2 linked regions of the Labrenzia sp. VG12 genome follow. The protein of the gene in region 1 interacts with the protein of each later gene in a pairwise test. Links are inferred from orthologs where the notes say so. Each region holds a gene or a part of one and is shown on either strand. Other genes may lie near its edges.

Region 1 (6,301 bases):
GGGGGCACGCTGGTCGCAGCAGAATGACGGCACGTTCGATGACCGGCTCTGGTCCGACCCGGCCTATGCGGACCAGGCCGTCCGGTTCTGGTCGGATGTGGCTGCCGAGTTCAAGGATCATCCCGCGATTGCAGCATACAACATCGTCAATGAGCCCGCCCCTGAAAAGACAACGGGTTTGGCGGAGAATGGTGCCATGAGCGATCTGGTTGCCTGGCAAGAAGAGCAGGTTGACGGTCCCAGGGATCTGGTGTTGTTCTACAACCGGGTCATCGCGGCCATCAGGAAAGAGGACACAGCAACACCGGTGATGGTGGATGCCGGCTATTATGCCAATCCTCGTTCTCTTGCCGCCTGGCCGGACAGGCTCAACGATGAGCGTGTCCTTTATGCCTTTCATATGTATGAGCCTTACGAGGCGACCAGCTCGGGCAACATGAAACGCGAAGAACCCTATCGCTATCCAGGCGTGACAACCCAATATGGCGGCGAGGCGCTCAGCTGGCGCAAGGCGGATGTCGTCGCGCATATCGACAAGGCCTTTGACTGGGCCGAAGAGCAGGGGCTGGCGCCGACCCGGGTTGTTGCAGGTGAATTCGGCTGTATGCGCCGCTGGCAGGATTGTGGCACCTATCTGAAGGACGTGATCGATGCCGTCGACGCCCGCGGTGGCCACTGGGCGTTCTATGCCTTCCGCGAGGAATGGGAGGGCATGGATTACGAACTCCCGCTGTCTTTGAAGCCCGGCCGGTTCTACTGGATGATGGAAGAAGGAAAGAGCGGCGACATTCCGAGGGACGGCAAACTGATGGAGCTGCTGAAAGAAGAGCTGAACGGGTAAGACCGGTCGGATGACCGGCACAACGTCAAAGTGCCGTCTCCAGGGAAGGGGACGGCACGAAGCAGGCGGTGTTTAACTCAACCGGGCCAGCAACTGCGGAACCTTGCCGATATTGTCCAGTCTGAAGAACCGCTCGTGGCCGATCGGCTCGTCGGCCTCTTCAAGGGCCCAGGTCATGTCATAGGGAACGTGTGCGCCATAAGCGCCGGCATTAAGGGCAGGCACAATATCCGACTTCAGGGAGTTGCCGATCATCAGTGCCTGTGCTGGTCCGCTGCCGTGCCTTGAAAACAGGGTCGCATAGGTGGCGTCGGTCTTTTCCGAGACGATCTCGATGGCATCAAAATGGACATCCAGTCCGGACGCCGTGACCTTTCGTTCCTGGTCGAAGAGGTCGCCCTTGGTGATCAGAACAAGCTTGTAATCGCCCTTCACCGCCTTCAGCGTGTCTTCCACGTGAGGGAGGGGTTCCACCGGATGCTTCATCATTTCGCGGCCGGCTTCGAGGATCTCGGCAATCACGTCGGCCGGCACGCGGCGGTCCGTTACCTCGATCGCCGTCTCGATCATCGACAGCGTGAAGCCTTTCACGCCGTATCCGTAATGCAGGACATTCCGGCGCTCGGCTGCCAGCAACCGCTCGGAGAGCTGGCTTTTTTCCGTATAATCCGCAAGCAGATCGGCAAAGCGGTCTTCGGTCAGGCGAAAGACACGCTCGTTGTGCCAGAGCGTGTCATCCGCATCGAAACCCAGCGTGGTAATTTCGGCCATCAGGACACCTCTTCGAATTCGGCGGAGAGTTCCAGCCATTCCTCTTCGGTCTTGACCAGTTTTTTCTCGCAGAAGGCCCGTTCCTTGGCAAACTTGGTTGCCCGTTCCGGTTCTTTTGCAAAGAACTCCGGGTCGGCGAGAGCCTCGTCGAGTCGGCCGATCTTGTCCTGAAGCCGGGCCAATTCCTTTTCCGCCGCGTCGATCTTCTGTTTCAGCGGTTTCAACTGGCTGCGCTTCTGGGCAGCTTCCCGGCGTTTTTCCTGGGCCGAGGCTTTTTCGGCGTCTTCGGCATCCGCCTTGTCGCGGGCCCTTTGCGCAGCCTCCGGTCCCTGCAGGATCAGGCGGCGGTAATCCTCCATGTCGCCATCATATGGCGCGACCTTGCCATCCGCGACGAGCCACAGGCGATCGGCACAGGCTTCCACAAGGTGGCGGTCGTGACTGATCAGCACCACGGCGCCCTGGAACTCGTTCAGCGCCATGACCAGCGCTTCGCGGCTGTCGATATCCAGGTGGTTGGTCGGTTCGTCGAGGATCAGCAGGTGCGGACCGTCGAAGGTGGCGAGCCCCAGAAGCAGACGCGCCTTTTCCCCGCCCGAAAGATCCTTGGCCGGTGTATCCATGCGGTCGGTCGGCAGCCCCATTCGGGCGACACGCGCACGGACCTTGGCCTCGGGCGCTTCCGGCATCAGGGCGCGGACATGAGCCACCGAGTTTTCGGCCGGTTTCAGTTCATCCAGCTGGTGCTGGGCAAAAAACGCGATCTTCAGCTTTGACGCCTTGGTAATCTCGCCGTCCATGGCGCCGAGACGACCGGAAATGAGCTTTGCGAACGTCGATTTGCCGTTGCCGTTTGCCCCCAGAAGCGCGATCCGGTCATCGGTATCGATGTTGAGCGTCAGCCGCGACAGAATTCTGGTGTCGCCATAGCCCGTGGCAACGCCTTCCAGCTTCAGGATCGGTGGTGCCAGTTGGGCTTCCGGATCGGGGAAATGGATGGGTTTGCTGCTTTCATCCGTCAATGCGGCGATCGGCTGCATTTTTTCCAGCATCTTCAGCCGGGATTGCGCCTGGCGGGCCTTGCTGGCCTTGTAACGAAAGCGGTCGACGAAGGCCTGCATGTGCTTGCGCTGGGCATCCTGCTTCTCCTTGGCCTTTTCGGCCAGGATCATCGCTTCGCGCCGCTGACGGTCGAAACTGTCATAGCCGCCGGAATAGTAGGTCAGCTTGCCGCGTTCCAGGTGAACAATGCTGTCCACGGCCTTGTTGAGAAGGTCCCGGTCGTGGGAGATCAACAGAACTTGGTGCGGATAGCGGGAGACATAATTCTCCAGCCAGAGCGTGCCTTCCAGATCGAGATAGTTGGTCGGCTCGTCCAGCAGCAGCAGATCGGGCTCGGAAAAGAGCACCGCAGCCAGGGCAACACGCATGCGCCAACCGCCCGAAAAGGATGAGCAGGGGCGCTGCTGAGCGTCGGCATCAAACCCGAGACCGGAGAGAATGGACCCCGCGCGTGCTTCAGCCGTGTGGGCTCCAATATCTGCAAGGCGGGTGTGGATTTCGGCAATCCGGTCCGGGTCGGTTTCCGTTTCTGCTTCCATGAGCAGCCGGCTGCGCTCGGTATCGGCCGCCAGCACCACTTCCATCAAGGTGTCTTCCGTGCCCGGCGCCTCCTGGGCCACCTGGCCGATCCGGGCTCTCTTGGGGATCTGCACGCCGCCAGTTTCGGTGCCGAGCTCGCCGGTGATGATCTTGAAGAGCGTCGATTTGCCGGCACCATTGCGGCCGACCAGCCCGGTCTTGGCCTTGCCGGGCAGGGTCACGCTGGCCTTGTCGATCAGGAGCCGGTCCCCGATCCGGTAAGTGAGGTCATTGATTTGCAACATGGGCGGGATGTTTGGCGAAGGCTCTCACCGGATGCAAGCGGAATCCTGCTTGAAACCGCGTGGAAACGGCGGGCTGTGGCATCACTGCACTCCTGCCCGCCGCCTTCGTCAAAGAACCGCCTGTCAGGGTGTCAAAAAATCCAATACCTCAGACAGGATACGGCGGTGCTGGCTTGCGCGTTCAACGGAACCTTTGACACAGACGATTTCATCGCCGGGCTCATGTTCTTTCAAAATGGCATATCCTGCCGGTTTGCATTGTCCCATGAAATCGAAATGCCCGGCGCCCTCCAGCTCAACATGATGAACCCTGTCCTGGGGGAGGGACGCGGCAAGTGCGCGGGATTCCCGGTCCTGGTCGAGCATGTCTGCCCTTTCGGCGCCCAGAACGAGGACGGGAATATCGAGGGCGGCAAGGCTTGGCCGCGACAGCACCGGGGTGCCGCCAAGGTCGAGGCTGACAATTTTCTTGACGCGGCTGTCCTTGCGCGAGACCGACATGGCCGCCTGGTCGGCCTCTGTCCTGGCAATGGACCATCCGGTCAGGACCTTGCAGGCAACGGGTTGGTCTTCGCCGGCACATGTGGTCTCGTATCGGGTCTGGTCAAATGTTGCGCCGGCCAGCAGCATGACCGTGAACCCGCCAAGAGAATGGCCGACGGCATGAATGCGGTTGATATCAATTCGGTCCCTGTAAGGACTTTCTTCAATGAGAAAGCTGATCAGGCGGCTGAGGTCGACCGGGCGATCCCAAAGCTTGCGGGTGTGGTCCGGGTCGCGGAGCCAGGAGCTTGTGCCCGGGTGGTTGACCATGGCGACGACATAGCCGCGCCTGGCAAGCTCGGATCCGAGCCAGGACTGGTTGAAGGTGTTGCCGTACATGCCGTGGGATACAACGACCAGCGGAAACGTTCCCTCCGCCGGCGGCCCGTCCGGATCGGCAGGTGCCATTTGCCAGACTTTGCTCTTGTTCGCGATCGGATGAATGTCCGGTGTGCTGGTCGGATACCAGATGTCGCCCGCGAGCGGCCGGTCCTGACGGTTGTCTTCTATGGTGATTTTCGAAACGCCAGGTCCGTAGGGCAGGGCTTCGCCGGCCTGAACGCCGGGTGACATTATCATCGCTCCGACAAGGGATACAGTCAGACAAAACAGGCGCGAAAACCGGAAAGGGTGGTTTGAAGACGGCAACATGAGATCTCCGTTTTGGGGTGCAAGCTGTCTTCATCAGATGCGTGGAAGAAGGCCTGTTGACAATCATGGCAGAGGCGATGTCCTGTCCTGAAACGTGATAAAGGACAGTGTCTTCAATGCGATTTCCGAAGTGGGGCTGACGTGATCAGCATTCCGGTGTCTTTTCTGCTTGCTGGCCTGTTTGCGGGACTTGCCTTTGCAGCGCTGGCCTGGCGGTCCTTGCCGGGGCTTTCGCGTGGCTTGTTTGCCGGTCTGTTCCTGCTCATGGCGCTGGAAGCGTCTCTCGTCGGCATGCGCTTTGCCTATGGCTTTTTCGAATTGCTGGCCGTGCAAAGAACACTTCCGGTCTGGGTGGCACCAGGTCTCTATCTCGCTTTCCGGTCCTTGACCGAGGCTGTCGGCCGTTTCCGGCGCAGAGCCGTTTTTCACGTGATCGTGGCCTGCGTGGTGACGATCGCCATGATGATCCCGGTTCCTGTCAGCGGGTATGTCGATGGCCTGATCGCGGCGAGCTACATGGTCTATACGCTGGCGCTGATCCGGCTGTGGCTGGAGGGGGGCGACTGTTTTTCGCAAGCGCCGACAGCGCTTGGCACACCGCTCAGAAAACTGCTTCTTGTTGCCGTCTTTGCCATGGCAGCAACTCTATTTGTCGATGTCTGGATCGCGCTTCTGTTCGCACAGGCGCAGCAGGATACCGCAGCTCGAGCGGTGTCGCTGGCAAGCCTTCTTTTTCTCGCCATAGCCCTTGCGCTCGTGCTTGTGTCGCTGCGCAAGCGTCCGAAAAAGCGAAAAGCAGATGGCATCGAAAGGGAGGATGAGGCAGACAGCGCCCTGGTTGAAACCGCCAGGAAGGTTCTGACTGACCAGGACCTTTTTCGCGATCCGAGCCTGACCTTGACCCGGCTGGCCCGGCGGGTTGGCGTGCCGGACCGGGACCTCTCCCACGCGATCAATTCCGTCACCGGTGGCAATGTCAGCCAGTTCGTCAATCAGATGCGGCTCGAAGAAGCGGCAAGACTTCTTGTCTCAACGGATGAACCGGTTGCGCGCATCCAGGATCAGGTTGGTTTTCTGACCCGCTCGAACTTCTACAGGGAGTTCCAGAAGGCGTATGGCGACGCGCCGGGCACCTACCGGAAAAAGGCTCAGTCGGCGGCCTGATCCTCGCTCGGCAGGCTCAGATAGATCGACGCAAATCCGCCGAGCAATTCGTGGCACAAGATGACTTCACGGGTCTGTGGATCCCAGAAGGCGTTTTCCTCGTCGCAGGTGGCGGCAAGGAAGGTCACTTCTTCCGGCAGCTCGTAAAACGTGTCCAGTTCCTCGGCGACGAGTTCCAGAAGACCGCTTTCCCTGATGAACACTTCCATCGATTTCAGACCGTCCGGTGCCGGTTCGTATTTCACCTTGATCTTGCCGCCGCGGCCGTCTTCCTCACGCACATAAGGATCCGTGACGACTTCCCAGGAATCGGCGGCCTGATCATAATCGAAACCGCAGGTTTCGATCCTTTCCTCCGGCAGGTCGAGTTCCAGTGCGAGCTCCAGAAAATCCTCTTCGTCAGCGCCGACCATCAGGCAGAGCATCCGGTAGCCACGCTGTTGAT
Region 2 (6,897 bases), 4.0 Mb from region 1 along the record:
GAGACACATTGCGGCGCCAAGCCGTTTGATGAGCGGTAACAGAGGCGCTTTTGGTGTCCGGATCGCCATCTTGTGCCTCCTTTTCAGATCACTGTTCGGCCAGCGCCAGGCGCAGGCCGAACCCGGCAAAGGTCGCGGCAACCGTGCGGCGCATCCACACCATGACCGTATCACTGCGCAGGACCTTCTCACCGATGAGGGCGGCGAACAGGCCGTAGACCACGAAGACGGCGAAGGTCATTGCCATGAAGACACCACCGAGCAGCAGCATGTCCCAGGTCGGGTTGGCGGCGGCCGGATCAACGAATTGCGGCAGGAAAGCCAGGAAGAAGACCGTCAGTTTCGGATTGAGGATGTTGATCAGAAAGCCGGTGCGCGCGGTCGCAAGGAAGCTCTTGCGCGCACTCTTGTCGGCTTTCAGATCCAGCGGTCCGCTGTCCTTCAGCGTCTGCCAGGCCAGATAGAGCAGATAGGCGACGCCTGCATATTTGACGGCGGTGAACACAAGGGCACTTGTGTGCATCAGGGCGGCGATGCCGACCACAGAGGCCAGGATCGCCGGTATGATGCCGAGCGTGCAGCCGAAGGCGGCGGCAATCGACGCCTGCCGCCCCTTGCCGAGGCCGACGGCCACCGTGTAGACGACCCCGGTTCCGGGGACCAGCACCACGATCAGGGCGGTAATCAGAAATTCCAGGCTCATGATGCGGTCCTTCAGGGTCGTTTCAGGTAGAGGTTCCGGATCAGAGATCCAGAACCAGGCGCTGCGGGTCTTCCAGGCTTTCCTTGACGCGCACCAGGAAGGTCACGGCTTCCTTGCCGTCGACGATCCGGTGGTCATAGGAAAGCGCCAGATACATCATCGGGCGGATCACCACCTGGCCGTTCACGGCCATCGGGCGTTCCTGGATCTTGTGCATGCCCAGGATGCCCGACTGCGGCGCGTTCAGGATCGGCGACGACATCAGCGAGCCGTAGACACCACCATTGGAGATGGTGAAGGTGCCGCCGGACATGTCCGCCATGCCGAGTTTGCCGTCGCGCGCCTTGCGGCCCAGATTGCCGATTTCCTTTTCGATTTCGGCAATGGACATCTCGTCGGCATCACGCACCACCGGAACCACCAACCCCTTGTCGGTGCCAACGGCAACGCCGATGTGACAGAAGTTCTTGTAGATGATGTCGGTGCCGTCGATCTCGGCGTTGACGGCCGGGATTTCCTTCAGCGCGTGGGTCACGGCCTTGGTGAAGAAGCCCATGAAGCCGAGCTTGACGCCGTGCTTCTTCTCAAAGAGGTCCTTGTACTGCTTGCGCAGTTCCATGACCGGACCCATGTCGACCTCGTTATAGGTCGTCAGCATGGCTGCGGTGTTCTGGGCATCCTTCAGGCGGCGCGCGATGGTCTGGCGCAGCTTGGTCATGCGCACGCGCTCTTCGCGCACCTCATCCTGGGCGTTGACCGGACCACGCGGGATGGCTGCCGGAGCCGGCGCGGCAGAGGAGGTTGCACCGGAGGCGATGGCGTTGATGACGTCTTCCTTCAGCACCTGGCCACGCTTGCCGGAACCGGCCACCTGGTCGGCGCTGAGGTTGTTTTCAGCCATCATCTTCTGGGCGGACGGCGCCGCCGGCATCGAGGTGCCTGCAGCAGCGGCCGGTGCCGACGGGGCCGGTGCAGCAGCGGCCGGAGCGGCAGCTGCGGCGCCAGCACCGGACGGATCGATCTGGCAGAGCAGGACACCCGGCTCGACTGTCGTGCCGGTTTCAGCGGCGATCTTGACCACCGTACCGCCAACCGGTGCCGGAACTTCCTGGGCAGCCTTGTCGGTTTCCAGTTCGACCAGCGTGTCGTCGGCCTTGACGGTGTCGCCGACCTTGACGCTCCATTCGCCGACTTCGGCTTCGGTGACGGATTCGCCAGCGCTCGGCGTGACCACGTCGACCAGCTCGGCTTTTGTTGCCGCTTTCGCCTGCGGTTCGTTGTCCTGCCTGGCGGGAGCGGCGGCGGCTGCTCCGGTGCCTTCGGCGATCTGGCCCAGAAGCGCGCCGACCTCGACGGTGTCGCCTTCCTTGACCACGATGCTTTCCAGGACCCCTGCGGCTGGGGCCGGAACTTCAACCGTCACCTTGTCGGTTTCCAGTTCGACAAGCGGCTCGTCCTGGGCAATAGCGTCGCCCGGTTTTTTGAACCATTGTGCGATGGTTGCTTCAGAAACGGATTCACCCAGCGTGGGCACGCGAATTTCGGTTGCCATGGTCGCCTTCTCTTAAAATTACCTGGCCAAATTTTGAGAAGAGGGCCCGAAGGCCCTCTCAAGGATTAGTCTCCGAGCGCTTCTTCGAGGAACGCCTGCAGCTGCGCCAGATGCGCGGACATCAGACCGGTCGCGGTCGAGGCCATTGCATTGCGGCCGGCATAGCGCGGGCGCTGGTGCTTGGCGTCGATCTGACCCAGGACCCACTCGATATACGGCTCGACGAAGAACCAGCTGCCCATGTTTTTCGGCTCTTCCTGACACCAGACCATCTCGGCCTGCGGGAAGCGCGCCAGTTCAAGCATGAGCGCCTTTTTCGGGAACGGGTAGAGCTGCTCGACACGCATCAGGTAGACGTCGTTGATGCCGCGCTTCTCGCGCTCTTCGAAGAGGTCGTAATAGACCTTGCCCGAACACATCACGACCCGCCGGATCTTGTCGTCCGCAACCAGCTTGCCGTCGGCATTGAGGTTGTGGCCCCAGTCGTCCCAGAGCAGCCGGTGGAAGGTCGAATCCGGACCGAGTTCCTCGATCTTCGATACCGCCTTCTTGTGACGCAGAAGCGATTTCGGCGTCATCAGGATCAGCGGCTTGCGGATGTCGCGGCGCAGCTGACGGCGCAGGATGTGGAAGTAGTTGGCCGGTGTCGAACAGTTCGCCACCTGCATGTTGTCTTCCGCGCAGAGTTGAAGGAAACGCTCCAGGCGGGCGGAGGAGTGTTCCGGACCCTGGCCCTCGTAGCCATGCGGCAGAAGGCAGACGAGACCGGACATGCGCAACCACTTGCGTTCGCCCGACGAGATGAACTGGTCGAACAGAACCTGCGCGCCATTGGCAAAGTCGCCGAACTGGGCTTCCCACATGGTCAGCGCCCGCGGCTCGGCCAGCGAATAGCCGTATTCAAAGCCAAGCACAGCCTCTTCCGACAGCATCGAGTTGATGACCTCGTAGCGCTGCTGGTCGGGCGAAATGTGGTTCAGCGGAATGTAGCGGCTTTCGTCTTCCTGGTCGTAGAGCACGGAGTGGCGCTGCGAGAAGGTGCCGCGTTCGCAGTCCTGACCGGACAGGCGGATCGGATGGCCTTCCTTCAGAAGCGACGCGAATGCGAGCGCTTCGGCGGTGGCCCAATCGATGCCCTCTCCGGTCTCGACCATGCGCTCCCGGTGGTTCATGAAGCGCGCAATCGTGCGGTGAATGTTGAAGCCATCCGGCACATGGGTCAGCGCCCGGCCGATTTCCTTCAATTCGTCAACCGGAAGACCGGTTTCGCCGCGGCGCGGATCTTCTTCGTCATCGGCCCGTTTCAGGCCGGACCACTTGCCGTCCAGCCAGTCGGCCTTGTTCGGCTTGAAGGCCTGGCCGCTGTCGAACTCGATGTCCAGATGCTTGCGCCAGTCGGCCTTCATCCGGTCGACTTCTTCCTGGCTCAGAACGCCTTCATTGACCAGGCGCTCGGAATAGAGCTGAAGCGTCGTCGCGTGCTTGCGGATCTTGCGGTACATGATCGGCTGCGTGAACGCCGGCTCGTCGCCCTCGTTGTGGCCGAAGCGGCGGTAGCAGATCATGTCGATGACGACGGGGCGGTGGAACGTCTGGCGGAACTCGATCGCGATCTTCGCCGCGAAGACAACCGCTTCCGGATCATCCGCATTGACGTGGAAGATCGGCGATTCGATCACCTTCGCCATGTCCGACGGATAGGGCGAGGAACGCGAGAATCGCGGGTTGGTGGTGAAGCCGATCTGGTTGTTGATGATCACATGGATCGAGCCGCCGGTGCGGTGCCCGCGCAGGGCGGACAGACCGAAACACTCGGCCACGACACCCTGGCCGGCAAAGGCCGCATCGCCGTGCAGCAGCAGCGGCAGAACCGTGCCGCGATCGACTTCGGTCGTCTCGATGAAGTTGCCGTTTTCGTCCGCTGCGAGCTGGTCCTGCTTGGCGCGGGACTTGCCGAGGACGACCGGGTTCACGATTTCCAGGTGCGACGGGTTCGCCGTCAGCGACAGGTGAACGTTGTTGTCGTCGAAGGTCCGGTCGGAGGACGCACCGAGGTGGTACTTCACGTCGCCGGAGCCTTCCACTTCGTCCGGGGCGTAGGACCCGCCCTTGAACTCGTGGAAAATGGCGCGATGCGGTTTGCCCATCACCTGGGACAGCACGTTCAGACGGCCACGGTGGGCCATGCCGAGCACGATGTCCTTCAGACCCATCTGGCCGCCACGCTTGATGATCTGCTCAAGCGCCGGGATCAGGGCCTCGCCGCCATCCAGGCCGAAACGCTTGGTGCCGGTGTATTTGACGTCCAGGAACTTTTCGAAGCCCTCAGCCTCGACCAGCTTGTTCAGGATCGCCTTCTTGCCTTCCGAGGTGAAGGCCACCTGCTTGTCCGGGCCTTCGATGCGCTCCTGGATCCAGGCCTTGGCGGCCGGATCGGAAATGTGCATGAACTCGACGCCAAGGGTCGAGCAATAGGTCCGCTTCAGGATCTCCAGCATCTCGCGGATGGTGGCGTATTCGAGGCCGAGCACGTGATCGATGAAGATCTTGCGGTCCCAGTCGGCTTCGACAAAGCCATAGGAAGACGGGTGCAGTTCTTCATGGTCGCCCTTGCCGGCCAGCCCGAGCGGATCGAGATCGGCGTGCAGGTGACCGCGCATCCGGTAGGCACGGATCATCATCAGGGCACGCACGGAATCGCGCGTCGCCTGATGGACCTCTGTGTCGGAAATCGGCGCGCCCTTGGCTTCCGCCTTCTTCTTCAGCTTGTCGCCGATCTTCTGTTCGATCGGACCCCAGTTGCCGTCAAAGGCGTTGACCAGGTCGCCATTGGCCTCGATCGGCCAGTCCTTGCGTTTCCAGGTTGCCCCGCGTGCTTCCTTCAGGACGGCGTCTTTCTCGTCCTGGAAGGCAGCAAAGAAGTCCCGCCACTCGGCATCAACCGAGTTCGGATCTGTCTTGTACTGTGCGTAGAGGTCTTCGATATAGGCTGCGTTGGCGCCGTAAAGCAACGACGTCAGTGCGAATACGTTGTTCGCTTCCTGCCGTGCCATGTCCTTTAGCGGAGGGCTGCTCCGCCCTTTTTGTTTAGGCGGGCCGATAATATGACCCGCGGCCGGTTCCCTAACATGACCGGTGTCAGGTTGCCCTGTCTCACCAGCCCCTCGAATATTGGGCGCGGCACAATCGGCGCCGCAACCCACCTTTCACCATGCAGCAGAAAACGTAAACAGTTTCCGCTTTCTGCCACAGATAATCCTGGTTTTTAGCCCTTCAAGACTTCGAGAAGAGTCTCGCCGAGCTTTGCCGGAGACGGCGACACCTTGATGCCGGCCTCTTCCATGGCGGCGATCTTGTCTTCCGCACCGCCCTTGCCGCCGGAAATCACAGCACCGGCATGGCCCATGGTGCGGCCCGGAGGCGCCGTGCGGCCCGCGATGAAGCCGGCCATCGGCTTCTTGCGGCCCTTCCTGGCTTCGTCCTTCAGGAACTGCGCTGCTTCCTCTTCGGCCGAACCGCCGATCTCGCCGATCATGATGATCGACTGGGTCTCGTCATCAGCCAGGAACATTTCCAGGACGTCGATGAACTCGGTGCCCTTGACCGGGTCGCCGCCGATGCCGACAGCCGTGGTCTGGCCAAGGCCGGCATTGGTGGTCTGGAAGACCGCCTCATAAGTCAGTGTGCCGGAGCGGGAGACGACGCCAACGGAGCCCTTCTTGAAGATGGAGCCCGGCATGATGCCGATCTTGCATTCTTCCGGTGTCAGGATGCCCGGGCAGTTCGGACCGAGCAGGCGCGAGTTGGACTTGTCCAGCTTGGCCTTGACCTTGACCATGTCGGCCACCGGGATGCCTTCGGTGATGCAGACGATGAACGGAATTTCCGCTTCGATCGCCTCGATGATCGCAGCGCCCGCGCCTGCCGGCGGGACGTAGATCACGGAGGCATCCGCACCGGTGGCTTCCCTGGCTTCGCCAACGGAAGCAAAGATTGGCAGCTGAGCAGCGCTTTCCACGCTGCCCCAGGTCTCGCCACCCTTTTTTGGATGAACGCCGGCGACCATCTTGGTGCCGTAATATTCCAGTGCCTGTTCCGTGTGGAACGTGCCGGTCTTGCCGGTCAGGCCCTGAACGATGATTTTCGTGTCTTTATTGACGAGGATCGACATCTGTCAAATTTCCTTCGTGTTCATGGCACGCTTTCGAAACCAAATGCCTGCGCTGTAAACCGCTAGTGAAATCAGGCAGGACAAGGTGAGATGTGCTGCGAAAAACTGGACGAATGACCGGCCTAGTAACTGAGCTTGGGATGACAGCAGATACCAATGGTACCCGCTAGCGGTTATCCCTAACCCGATTACGAGGGCTGAAAGCCAATCCTCAGTCCTGCCCATTGTACGGACCCGCGCGAGAGCAAATATCAAGATGGACAATATTGCTGAGCTATACAGGGCCATAAAGAGAAGCAGAATCTCACCAAGCAATTTCGAACGTACCTCCGGGCTTAACCCTTGACCGCTTTCACGATTTTCTGGGCGGCGTCGTCGAGATCATCGGCGGCGATCACGTTGAGACCGCTTTCGTTGATGATCTTCTTGCCGAGTTCCACATTGGTGCCTTCCAGGCGGACAACGAGCGGA

Evidence for each region.
Region 2: the proteins of CHH27_RS03200 (region 1) and CHH27_RS21930 interact in binary tests that used the Escherichia coli proteins (3 or more experiments, as listed by UniProt). The link is inferred for Labrenzia sp. VG12 from one-to-one orthologs.

What each region holds. Positions count from the first base shown.
Region 1 is NZ_CP022529.1:688,634-694,934, forward strand. The notes cover bases 1,056-4,010. They hold CHH27_RS03200 (ABC-F family ATP-binding cassette domain-containing protein), read right to left. Parts: upstream 3,499-4,010; coding sequence 1,612-3,498; downstream 1,056-1,611. Other genes in these bases: CHH27_RS03195 (HAD family hydrolase), read right to left, coding at 1,056-1,612; CHH27_RS03205 (alpha/beta fold hydrolase), read right to left, coding at 3,622-4,010. Outside these bases: CHH27_RS03190 (glycoside hydrolase family 5 protein), read left to right, coding at 1-841; more of CHH27_RS03195, read right to left, coding at 914-1,055; more of CHH27_RS03205, read right to left, coding at 4,011-4,614; CHH27_RS03210 (helix-turn-helix transcriptional regulator), read left to right, coding at 4,834-5,856; CHH27_RS03215 (DUF4344 domain-containing metallopeptidase), read right to left, coding at 5,841-6,301. UniProt on the Escherichia coli protein: Genetic data indicate it may be involved in ribosome assembly or function.
Region 2 is NZ_CP022529.1:4,727,623-4,734,519, reverse strand. What follows is about bases 2,121-5,671. They hold CHH27_RS21930 (2-oxoglutarate dehydrogenase E1 component), read right to left. Parts: upstream 5,309-5,671; coding sequence 2,321-5,308; downstream 2,121-2,320. Other genes in these bases: sucD (succinate--CoA ligase subunit alpha), read right to left, coding at 5,521-5,671; odhB (2-oxoglutarate dehydrogenase complex dihydrolipoyllysine-residue succinyltransferase), read right to left, coding at 2,121-2,255. Also shown: CHH27_RS21945 (fibronectin-binding protein), read right to left, coding at 1-69; CHH27_RS21940 (LysE family translocator), read right to left, coding at 89-703; more of odhB, read right to left, coding at 744-2,120; more of sucD, read right to left, coding at 5,672-6,426; sucC (ADP-forming succinate--CoA ligase subunit beta), read right to left, coding at 6,762-6,897. UniProt on the Escherichia coli protein: E1 component of the 2-oxoglutarate dehydrogenase (OGDH) complex which catalyzes the decarboxylation of 2-oxoglutarate, the first step in the conversion of 2-oxoglutarate to succinyl-CoA and CO(2).